DNA from 2 places in the Modestobacter lacusdianchii genome. Region 2 is predicted to be linked to the other one. Evidence: predicted binding sites of a transcription regulator. Region 2 holds the regulator's gene; the other holds the start of a gene.
What was found. The regulator LexA, encoded in region 2, represses DNA repair genes until DNA is damaged. The targets are predictions, from matches to a motif close to TCGAACANNTGTTCGA.
Positions count from the first base shown of each region.

Region 1 (5,716 bases), on a different contig from region 2:
CGACTGACCGGTGGCCGACGAGCCCTCGGTGGCGGCGATGGCGCCGTCGCCGTTCTGGTCGAAGCCGCGGCCGTAGGACGGGAACTCCGCGGTCCGGCCACCGCTGGTGACCACCCAGGCGCTCTCCGGCCCGAAGCCGTGGCCGACCACGTTGGTGCCGATGGTCGCCAGGCCCTGCGTGGCGTTGGTGCGCGCCGCGGCGAAGACCGCCGCCGTCGAGCTGCCGAAGCCGTGCCCGAAGACGGCGGTCGGCCAGCCCTGGGCGGGCGTCGCGCCAGGCGGCAGGACGGCGACGAAGGGCAGCCGCTCGCTCTCGACGACCCGCGGCCCGGCGTCACCGGTGGGGGTCGGCGGGATGACGACGTCGTCGGTCAGCCAGGACGGCGCGAGGTAGGAGCCGAAGACCAGCCGGGCACCGTCGGGCAGGGCGGCCACCGAGGTGGTCGGGCTGAGCGGGCCGGTGACGCCGGGGGCGGCGGCGGCATCGACGCGCAGGCCGACGGTGGTGCCGGCGTCCTTGGTGAACACCTGCTCGACCTGCAGGCCGCGCGTGGGGATGCCGGCCGACGTGGCGGCCGAGCCGCTGTCGATCTGCTGGCGGATGTCGAGCAGGCCGTCGGTGGCACTGTGGGTGGTGAAGGTGTCCAGCACGCCCTTGTTCTGCGGGCCGGCACGCAGCTGCAGCCGGTAGGTGGTGCCCGGGGCGAGCTGGCGCTCGGGGTGGGCGTACAGCGTGTTGGTCGCCGGGTCCCAGACCACGCGGTCGACGCCGACCTCGAAGCTGCCACGGGTCTGCCGGATGCTGATCCGCTCCGCGGTGGCCGCCGGGTCGACCGGCCCGTCGAACTGGATGGCCAGCCGTGGGTCGAGGTCGAAGCCGTCCAGCTTGTTGAGCTCGATGTCCAGGCCGCAGCGGACGGCGTTGACGTCGGCGCCCTGGCACTGGTCGAGCGGCAGGTCCACCCGCAGCCCGGTGAGCTGGGAGCGGTCCCGCACGGTGAGCTCGTCGGAGGGGAAGAGCGAGAGGACCTCGGGGCGGACTGCAGCGGCCGAGGCCGGTGCCGCAGTGACCGAGATGGTGGCCGCGAGGGCCAGTGTGCCGAGGACCGAGACGGTCGTCCGGCGCCAGCGTCGTTGCTGCACGCGAACTCCAAGGTGGGTGAGGGTGACACCTCTTGGTACGTGAGCGTGGCTCAGATCACAAGGCGATCACGGGAAGCGCCAGGCCAACGCCGTGCCGGGACGCCCCGGCCCGGCGTGGCGACACGGCTGCGGCCGTCAGCCGGCGAGGTCGACCCTCGGGCGCAGACCCGCGCCGTCCTCGTGCACGCCCTCGCCCCACTCGCGGTGCTCGGTCAGCCAGGCGGCGTGCAGCCGGGTGGTCGGCTCGACGAGTGCGGGCACGGGGAACGGCCGGTCAGTTCGCCATGTCGACGAAGCGGCTGTAGTGGCCCTGGAAGGCGACCGTGACGTTCGCGGTGGGGCCGTTGCGGTGCTTGACCAGCATGATGTCGGCCTCGCCGGCCCGCGGGGACTCCTTCTCGTACATGTCCTCGCGGTGGATCATCATCACCATGTCGGCGTCCTGCTCGATCGAGCCGGACTCACGGAGGTCGGAGAGCATCGGCTTCTTGTCCTGACGCTGCTCCGACCCACGGTTCAGCTGCGACATGGCGATGACCGGCAGCTCGAGCTCCTTGGCCAGCAGCTTCAGCGCACGGGAGAACTCCGAGACCTCCTGCTGGCGGCTCTCGACCTTCTTGCCCGAGGTCATCAGCTGGAGGTAGTCGATGACGATCAGCTTGAGGTCGTTGCGCTGCTTGAGCCGCCGGGCCTTGGCCCGGATCTCCATCATCGTCATGTTCGGGGAGTCGTCGATGTAGAGCGGGGCGTCGGCGATCTCGCCCATCCGGCGGGCCAGCTTCGACCAGTCCTCGTCGGAGAGGGTGCCGGCGCGCATGTGGTGCAGCGGCACCTTCGCCTCGGCCGACAGCAGCCGCATGGTGATCTCGTGCTTGCTCATCTCGAGCGAGAAGATCGCCGCGGGCAGGTGGTGCTTGACCGTGGCCGAGCGGGCGATGTCGAGGCCCAAGGTGCTCTTGCCGACACCGGGGCGGGCGGCGATGACCACCATCTGGCCGGCCTGCAGGCCGTTGGTCAGCTCGTCGAGGTCGCGGATGCCGGTGGGCACACCGCGGGCGGTGCCGCCGCGGGAGGCGATCGCGTCCAGCTCGTCCATCGTCGGCTGCAGGACGTCCTCGAGGCGGGAGTAGTCCTCGCTCATCCGCTTCTCGGTGACGTCGTAGATCTCCTGCTGCGCGCGGTCGACGATGTCGTCGACGTCGCCCTTGCCGCCGGCCGCGCCGTAGCCCAGCTGGACCACGCGGGTGCCGGCCTCGACCAGGCGCCGCAGGACGGCCTGCTCGGCGACGATCGCGGCGTAGTAGCCGGCGTTGGCGGCGGTCGGGGTGGAGGCGATCAGCGTGTGCAGGTAGACCGCGCCGCCCATCTTGGACAGCTGGTCGGTGCGGTTGAGCTCGGCGGCGACGGTGATCGCGTCGGCGGGCTCACCGCGGCCGTACAGGTCGAGGATCACGTCGAAGACGACCTGGTGGGCCGGCCGGTAGAAGTCGGGGCCGGCGAGGACCTCGACGACGTCGGCGATCGCGTCCTTGCTCATCAGCATGCCGCCGAGCACCGACTGCTCCGCGGCGACGTCCTGCGGGGGCTGCCGGTCGTACTCCGGAGCCGTGACCCTCGGCCTGCTGATGTCGTCGACGACCGCCACGCTGATGTCCCCCTCGTCCCGTCGCGCCCCGGGGCCGGAGGCCCCTGCGCGACGCGTCCCACTCGTTCGCACAGCTCGAACAGCTGTTCGCACAACAGCTACCACCGGGCGCCGACAGTTCGCGCCCGGCGGTGGCTGGGGGAGACGTTAGGAAGCGGGCGGGGCCCGCGTCCAACACCGCTGTGCACGCCCTTCTGCACAACTTGTGGACAAGTCGGTGGACGGAGGCGGTCACCGTGTGGAGACCGCGGGGGACCCGCGGTCGTCGTGTCGCCGCCACCCGCCCGTCACCTGCGCAGCGGCCGTGCCCAGGGTGTGGACGGAAGAAATCCGGCAACTCGCCGGACCCCCGACCTCCCGGGCGTGTCGCGGGATCCTCCCTGGTCACACGCGTAACCGGCGACACCTGGCCCGGTGCCCTGCACCACAGCGGCGCCGCCGCACCGTCGTGCGCACGGCACTCCCGACGGCTGCGGGGTTCACCTGCCGTCCACGGGCGGGCCGGCCGCCGTGTCGACACCGGCGCCCGGTCAGCGGGGGTCCACCGGACCTCTCTGCGGCCTCCTGGGGAGCTGCAGCGGCGTCCGGGTCCAACCTGCTGGGGTGGTGCTGTGGAGAACGGGGTGCGGCGACTCAGCCCGCTCCACCCGGGAACGCCACGAGGGGCGCCGGACCGGAGTCCGACGCCCCTCGTGGGCGGTGCACGCCCCCTCAGGGGGCGCCTCGATCAGCCTGCGACGACGTCCAGGGTCACCGGGACGGTGACCTCCGGGTGGACCCGCACCGTGACGGTGTGGGTGCCGACGCTCTTGATGCTGCTGGGCAGCTCGATGCGGCGGCGGTCCAGCTCCGGGCCACCGGCGGCGGAGACCGCGGCGGCGACGTCGGCGGTGGTGATCCGGCCGAAGAGCCGGCCACCGTCACCCGAGCGGGCGGGCAGCGTGACGGTCAGCCCGGAGAGCCGACCGGCGACCGCCTGGGCCTCCTCGAGCGTGCGCACGTCGCGGGCCGCGCGGGCCCGGCGCAGGCTCTGCACCTGCTTCTCGGCACCACGGGTGGCCAGCATGGCCAGCCCGCGGGGCAGGAGGTAGTTGCGGGCGTACCCGCCCTTGACCTCGACGGTGTCGCCGGAGGACCCGAGACCGGTGACCTCCTGCGTGAGGATCAGCTTCATGGTGCTCATGATCAGCGCGCCGTGGAGGTGTAGGGCAGCAGTGCCATCTCGCGGCTGTTCTTCACGGCCACGGCGACGTCACGCTGGTGCTGGCTGCAGTTGCCGCTGACGCGGCGGGCACGGATCTTGCCGCGGTCGGAGATGAACTTCCGCAGCAGGGTCGTGTCCTTGTAGTCGATGTAGGTCGCCTTGTCCTTGCAGAACTGGCAGACCTTCTTCTTGATCTTGCGGGGGGGAGGCTTGGGCACGTGGGGTTCTCCTGAGAGAGGCGTTCAGAGATGTCTTGTTCGGCCCCCTCGCAGGGCCCCGCGCCGCGCGGAGCGTGGCGTGGGGGGCGAGGGGGTCCTTCATCAGAAAGGGGGTTCGTCGGAGGACGCCGGCGGGGTCGACCAGGGGTCGCTGGCTCCGCCACCGGAGAAGCCGCCACCGCCGCCGCTGTTGCCGCCGCCGCCGAACCCACCGCCGCCGCCACCCTCGCTGCGGGCAGCTCGGGTGACCTTGGCGGTGGCGTACCGCAGGGAGGGGCCGATCTCGTCGACCTCCAGCTCGATGACGGTGCGCTTCTCGCCTTCCTTCGTGTCGAAGGAACGCTGCTTCAGCCGGCCCGAGACGATGACCCGCGAACCGCGGGTGAGCGACTCGGCGACGTTCTCCGCCGCCTGACGCCAGACGTTGCACCGGAGGAACAGCGCCTCGCCGTCCTTCCACTCCTGCGACTGACGGTCGAAGGTGCGGGGGGTGGAGGCGACGGTGAAGTTGGCGACGGCGGCGCCGGACGGGGTGAACCGCAGCTCCGGGTCGGCCGTCAGGTTCCCGATGACGGTGATGACGGTCTCGCCGGCCATGGTCAGTGGACCTCGGGCCGCATCAGCTTGGTGCGCAGGATGGACTCGTTGAGGTTCAGCTGACGGTCCAGCTCGGCGACGGCGGCCGGCTCGGCCTGGATGTCGACGATGGCGTAGATGCCCTCGGCGTTCTTCTTGATCTCGTAGGCCAGCCGACGGCGGCCCCAGATCTCGGTCTTGACGGTGCCACCGGAGTTGGTGACGACGGTCAGGAAACGGTCCAGGCTGGGAGCGATGGTCCGCTCCTCGAGCTCGGGATCGAGGATGATCATCAGTTCGTAGTGACGCACGGAGAACCCCACCTCCTCTGGTCTCAGCGGCCGCAGTACATCTGCAGCAGGAGGGTCGTACACGCGTCGCGCGCCCGGACCTGCAGGCAGCAGGAGAGGACGCGCACCGGACAGGCTACCAGCGCCCTGGACACCCCGGATGCGTCGGACCGGCGATCTACGCTCCCCGGGTGACCGAACAGCTGATCGGCGTGCACGTCGGACCGGGCCTGACCGAGGACGGCGAGCTGGACGACGGCGGCCCGCTGGCCCGCGCCGCGGAGCTGGACGCCGACGCCGTCCAGGTGTTCCTCGCCGACCCGCAGGGCTGGAAGGCACCGGCGCCGCGCCCGGACGCGGAGGCGCTGCTCGGCTCCGACGTCGCCGTCTTCGTGCACGCCCCGTACGTGCTCAACGTCGCCTCCACCAACAACCGGATCCGCATCCCCAGCCGCAAACTGCTCGGCCAGCACGCGCATGCCTCGGCCGCGATCGGCGCAGCCGGCATGGTCGTGCACGGCGGGCACGTGCTCGCCAAGGACGACCCCGCGACAGGGGTGGACAACTGGCGCAAGACCTTCGCCCGGCAGGCCGACGAGGGCGGCTTCGGCGTCCCGGTGCTGATCGAGAACACCGCCGG
Region 1 covers NZ_JBJJTJ010000028.1:6,881-12,596, reverse strand. The annotation lists gene ACJTNH_RS17090 (hypothetical protein) at 1-1,143, opposite strand, end outside; gene ACJTNH_RS17085 (hypothetical protein) at 1,279-1,404, opposite strand; gene dnaB (replicative DNA helicase) at 1,418-2,788, opposite strand; gene rplI (50S ribosomal protein L9) at 3,516-3,962, opposite strand; gene rpsR (30S ribosomal protein S18) at 3,974-4,210, opposite strand; gene ACJTNH_RS17065 (single-stranded DNA-binding protein) at 4,313-4,807, opposite strand; gene rpsF (30S ribosomal protein S6) at 4,810-5,097, opposite strand; gene ACJTNH_RS17055 (deoxyribonuclease IV) at 5,268-5,716, shown strand, end outside.
Region 1: dnaB (replicative DNA helicase) is a predicted target of LexA. The motif match lies at 2,864-2,879, and genes of this name have one in related genera.

Region 2 (5,716 bases):
CTTCGCGGAGCTCTTCAACCGATGAGCCGGCGAACGAGCGGTCCGACCGTGCAGTCGGGGTGCCGGACATGGCGCTGACCAGCTCGGCCGCCACCACCACGGCGGTCAGCGACCTGGCGGGGGCCCCGCCGGGGGCCACCGCGCCGCCGCGCCGGAGAAGCCCGGGCCAGCGGCGGGGCACCGGCTTCGAGCGGGCGATGCGCTGGGTCTGGGTGCTGGCGATCGTGGCGTTGATCGGCTACCCGATCGCGCAGGTCTTCGGGCAGAGCTTCGTGGCTGACGACGGCGGGTTCACGCTGGGCAACTACGGCCTGCTGGTGAGTGAGCCGCGTCTGGTCGAGGCTGTCCTCAACTCACTGTGGATCGCGGTCGGCACCGTGGTGGGCAGCCTGCTGCTGGGATTGCCGGTCGCCTGGTTCGCGGTGCGCACCGACCTGCCGTTCCGGCGGTTCTTCCGGGGCACCGCGGTGCTCACCTTCGCCGCGCCGAGCTTCATCGCCGCGCTGGGCTGGATCCTGCTGCTCGGGCCGCGCAACGGGCTGCTGAACACGACGTTGATGTCGCTGTTCGGCCTGGAGTCCGCGCCCTTCGACATCTTCAGCCCGTGGGGGATCATCTTCGTCCTCTCGCTGTTCCTCTACCCGCTCGTGTTCCTGCCGGTCTCGGCCGCGCTGGAGGGCATCGACCCGGCCCTGGAGCACGCGGCTGCGAGCTTGGGTGCCTCCCGGCTGCGGGTGCTGCGGACGGTCACCTTCCCCGTGATCGCCCCGGCCCTGATCGCGGGTTCGATCCTGGTCTTCGTCAGCGCTGCGGTCATCTTCGGCCCGGTCGCCATCCTCGGGGCGCCCACCGGCTTCCAGACCATCCCGACCGTGCTGCTGAGCCTCATGCAGTTCCCGCCCCGGATCGAGGCCGCGGCGGTCATCTCGGTGCCGATCCTGGTGATCATCGCCGCGCTGCTGCTGGTCCAGCGGCGCCTGGTCGGCGGCCGGAAGTTCACCGTGATCGGTGGCAAGCCGGGGCGTCAGGAAGTCACCCGCCTCGGGCCGGCGGCGCGGGCCGCCGGGCTGGCCTTCTGCTCGCTGGTCGTCGTCCTCAGCATCGTGCTGCCGTTCGGCATCCTGCTGGCGACGTCGTTCCGGGAGGCGCTGGGCCGGCCGTTCGGGGCGGACAACTTCACCCTGACCGGCAACTACGAGCAGGTGTTCAGCCAGCCACTGATCACCGCGGCGATGGGCAACAGCCTCCTCCTCGCCCTCGCGGCGACGGTGATCGCCCTCGCTCTCGCGCTGCTGGCCTCCTGGCTGGTGCACCGGACCCGGGCCCGCAGCAACGCAGTGATCGCGCCGGCGATGGCCGCGCCGCTCGCCTTCCCCGGCGCCGTCCTGGGGATCGGGCTGATCATCGCGTACGCCGCCCCGCCGTTCGGGCTGGGCGGGTCGATGTCGATCCTGCTCATCGCCTACGCGGGCAGCGCGCTGCCGCTCACCTTCGCCTACGTGCACGCGGGGATGGGGCAGATCGGCGCCGAGGTCGAGGAGGCCTCGAGGAGCCTGGGCGCCTCGTGGGCCCGTACCTGGCGGAGGATCACCGTCCCGCTGCTGCGCCCCTCGTTGCTGGCGGCCGGGCTGCTCAACTTCGTCCTGCTCTTCCGGGAGCTGGAGATGTCGGTGTTCCTCTACACCGGCGCCAACCCCACCATCGCCACCGTCCTCTACAACCTGTCCAACGAGTCGCTGTACCAGCGGGTGGGCGCCCTGTCGGTGGTCATCCTGCTGATCAACATCGTCGTGGCGGTCATCGCCATGCGCCTGCTCGACCGCCGACCGGGTGAGTCCGTCCGGCGCCGTCGCCCCGCTCCGTCCCGCACCCCCGCACTCTCGGAGGAGAACGCATGACCGTGACCACGACCGACGTGGGCCCCGGGGTTCAGCTGCGCTACGAGACCCCGCACATCGCCGTCCTGACGCTGGACAGTCCGCCGTCGAACACGTTCAGCTGGGAGAGCCGGCGGTCGTTCATGAGGGCGCTGGACGTCCTCGACGCCGACGAGCAGGTCCGCTGCCTGGTGATCACCGGCGAGGGGCGGGCGTTCACCGCGGGCGCCCACCTCGGTGAGGACCAGTCGATGACCGACGAGCAGCTCACCGACTATCTGGCCGAGTTCGGCCGGGTGCTCAACGGCGTGCAGCACTTCCGGACGCCGGTCGTCGCCGCCATCAACGGCCCGACGATCGGCGGGGGACTGGAGTTCGCCCTCTGCTGCGACATCAGGATCGCCTCCACGGACGCCTTCTTCGTCGCGGCCGGCGTCAACGTCGGGCTCATCGTGAGCTTCTGGCGGCTGCCGCGCGTCGTGGGGCTAGGGCCGGCGAAGGAGATCCTGCTGACCGGGGCCCGGTACACCGCCCAGCAGGCGCTGAACTGGGGGCTGGTGACCGAGGTGCACGAGCCGGCCGACCTGATGGACGCCGCGCTCGCCAAGGCCCAGCGGATCGCCACCCGGGCTCCGCTGTCGGTCGAGGTCACCAAGCAGGCGGTCACCGGCGCGTTCGAGATGGACTTCGCTCAGGGGCAGGCGCTGCAGACCCAGCGCTTCCTGGAGATGTTCCGGACCGAGGACCACCAGGAGGCGCTCCGGGCGTTCTTCGAGAAGCGGGACGGGGACTACCAGCGGCGCTGAACGGCATTCCCCGAGACGGCCGGCGACCCCGCGGGGTCGCCGGCTGTCGACAGGTGGGTCAAACCCGGCGGAGCACCGTGACCACGCGGCCCAGCACGGTGGCGTCGTCGCCGGGGATCGGCTCGTAGGCGTCGTTGTGCGGCAGCAGCCACACGTGCCCGTCGCGGCGCTTGTAGGTCTTCACCGTCGCCTCGCCGTCGATCATGGCCGCGACGATCTCGCCGTTCTCCGCGGTCGGCTGCTGGCGGACGACGACCCAGTCGCCGTCGCAGATCGCCGCGTCGACCATCGAGTCGCCGGCCACCTTCAGCATGAAGAGGGTGCCCTCGCCGACCAGCTCCCGCGGCAGCGGGAACACGTCCTCCACGGCCTGCTCCGCCAGGACCGGACCACCGGCGGCGATCCGGCCGACCAGCGGCACGTACGTGGGGCGGGGGGTGGCGGCCTCGTCGAGGCCGCTGCCGGCCCCGGCGCCGGCCAGCGCGGCCGGGTCGGCGGCGGGCGCCCCGGGGGTGTCGCCGGGCAGCCGGACGTCGAGCGCGCGGGGCCGGTTCGGGTCGCGCCGCAGCCAGCCCTTGCGCTGCAGCACCGACAGCTGGTGGGCCACCGACGAGGCCGAGGACAGGCCGACGGCCTCGCCGATCTCCCGGACCGAGGGCGGGTAGCCGCGCCGCTCGATGGAGTCGCGGATGACCTCGAGCACCCGGCGCTGCCGCTGGGTCAGGCCGTCGCCGGCCTCGCCGCGGTCGGGGAACTCGCGGACCGCCGCGCCACCACCCGCGACGGCGTCGTCGTCCGTGGCGCGCGTGCGCCGGGAGGAGCTCGCGCCGCCGTCTGCTGTCGGGCCGTCGGCCGCCATGTGTCCTCCTCGTCCGGCTGCCGGGGCAGCGTCTCCGGGTGCCTGTCGACCGGGGCGCCCGGCCGCCGGGCCGGTGGCCGGGCAGGGCGGCCCCGTGTCGATCGCAGGTGCACCGTAGCGGGTTGCACCGGTGTAGTTCAAACAGGTGTTCGAAGAAATCCGGTGTCGAGGGGTGGATCTGTCACTGCCGTGCGGTAGACATCGCACAGACGTTCGAGTCGAACAGGCGTTCGAGTGCACCACCTGGTCGCCCGGTCCCTCGGTCGTCGTCCCGTCCGGCACAGTCAGACAGCAGGAGCGTCCCGATGGTCAGCCCGCAGCGCAGCCTCACCGCCTCCACCCCGGCGTCGTCCCGCCCGGGTCCGGTCCGGCCGGCCTCGGCCCGCCCGGCGCCGGCCCGTGCCGTCGGGGTCCGGGGTGCCCAGTCCGTCGCGCCGGCCGTCGCCCGGCGCGACCCGGCCAGGCCGGGTGGTCGACCCGTCCGGGTCGACGGGGTCGCCGCGGCCCGTCCGGTGCGGGGCGGGTGCGGGCGCGACGGGTCCGCCACCGGCAGGGTCGCGGGGGAGTGGCCGCCGTACGACCTCGGTCCGGCGCCACTGCGGCTGACCGACCGTGGCCGGCGGGTGGCCGCCGGGCTGTCGGTCGCCATCGGTCTGTCGATCGCTGCGGCCACCGTGGTCGTCGTCGAGCTCGGTGACCGGGACGGCGGCCTCCGGCTGGCCGGTTCCTCGACCGTCGTCGTCCAGTCGGGGGACACGTTGTGGTCCATCGCCCGGGAGGTCGCGCCGGAGGAGGACCCGCGGGCGGTGGTCGACGCGATCGTGGAGCTCAACGGGCTCGACAGCGTCGACCTGCTGCCCGGTGCGGAGCTGGAGCTGCCCTGACCTGCCCGGCAGTGGCCTCAGGGCTGGGTGGCAGTGGCGCTCCACGCCTGGTGCGGACGGGGCGGACGCGACGGAGGAAGACGACACGCCGCCCCGGGGTTGCGTACCTGTAGGGGTCGGGAGCTAACCTGACCCCAACATCTTGTGTGACAGAGATGTAGTTCTCATCCACAGGCGCTTCCCCAGGTCAGTCCCAGGACATCCACCGGATGTCCCCCGGTCGGTCCACAGGGAGCGTCGGACGGTCGCTCTCGCGGCCCGCCGATCGAGGAGGTGCCCGGTGCGCTGTCCCTTCTGCCACAGCCCTGACAGTCGGGTCGTCGACTCGCGGGAGACCGACGAGGGGGCGACCACCCGTCGTCGTCGGTCCTGCCCGGTCTGCGGCCGCCGGTTCACCACCGTGGAGGAGCCGGTGCTCGCCGTCGTCAAGCGCAGCGGCGTCAGCGAGCCCTTCGACCGCAACAAGGTCATCGCCGGGGTGCGCCGGGCCTGTCAGGGCCGGCCCGTCGACGAGGCTCAGCTGGCCGTCCTCGCCGCCAAGGTCGAGGACGCCGTGCGGGCCACGGGGTCCGCCGAGGTGCCGAGCAACGAGGTCGGCCTGGCCATCCTGGGCCCGCTCCGCTACCTCGACGAGGTGGCCTACCTCCGGTTCGCCAGCGTGTACCGGTCCTTCAGCTCCGCGGCCGACTTCGAGAAGGAGATCGCCGAGCTCCGGCGGCTCCGCTACGGGGCCACCGGCCGCCCCGAGTCCGACTCCACTGACCCGGAGTCCACCGACCCCGCTGACGGGGCCCCGCCCGGCGACGCCGCCGGGCCCGCCCCGTCCCGCTGACACCGGCGCCCGTGCCGTCAGCAGCACCGACCACCGCCTCCCGACGCCCATCGACGTCGCAGCCACCACTCGCACACCCGAACGCCTTCCAGGGGAGCACGCCTTGACCGAGACAGCCGACCGCGTCGCCACCAGCCGCAACCGCCGCACCGCCGCCAAGGCCCCCACCCGGGGCAAGGGGCTGAAGGTGAAGCGCGTGTTCACCACCGCTGGTGTGCACCCCTACGACGAGGTCGTCTGGGAGCGCCGCGACGTCGTCATGACCAACTGGCGGGACGGCTCGATCAACTTCGAGCAGCGCGGGGTCGAGTTCCCGGCCGAGTGGAGCATCAACGCCACCAACATCGTCACCACGAAGTACTTCCGGGGTGCGGTCGGCAGCCCGCAGCGCGAGACCAGCCTCCGTCAGCTCATCGACCGCGTCGTGCTGACCTACGGCGCGGCCGGCCGCGAGCACG
Region 2 covers NZ_JBJJTJ010000003.1:150,176-155,891, reverse strand. The annotation lists gene ACJTNH_RS03345 (ABC transporter substrate-binding protein) at 1-25, shown strand, start outside; gene ACJTNH_RS03340 (ABC transporter permease) at 69-1,898, shown strand; gene ACJTNH_RS03335 (enoyl-CoA hydratase/isomerase family protein) at 1,895-2,683, shown strand; gene lexA (transcriptional repressor LexA) at 2,742-3,542, opposite strand; gene ACJTNH_RS03325 (LysM peptidoglycan-binding domain-containing protein) at 3,848-4,426, shown strand; gene nrdR (transcriptional regulator NrdR) at 4,707-5,258, shown strand; gene ACJTNH_RS03315 (vitamin B12-dependent ribonucleotide reductase) at 5,362-5,716, shown strand, end outside.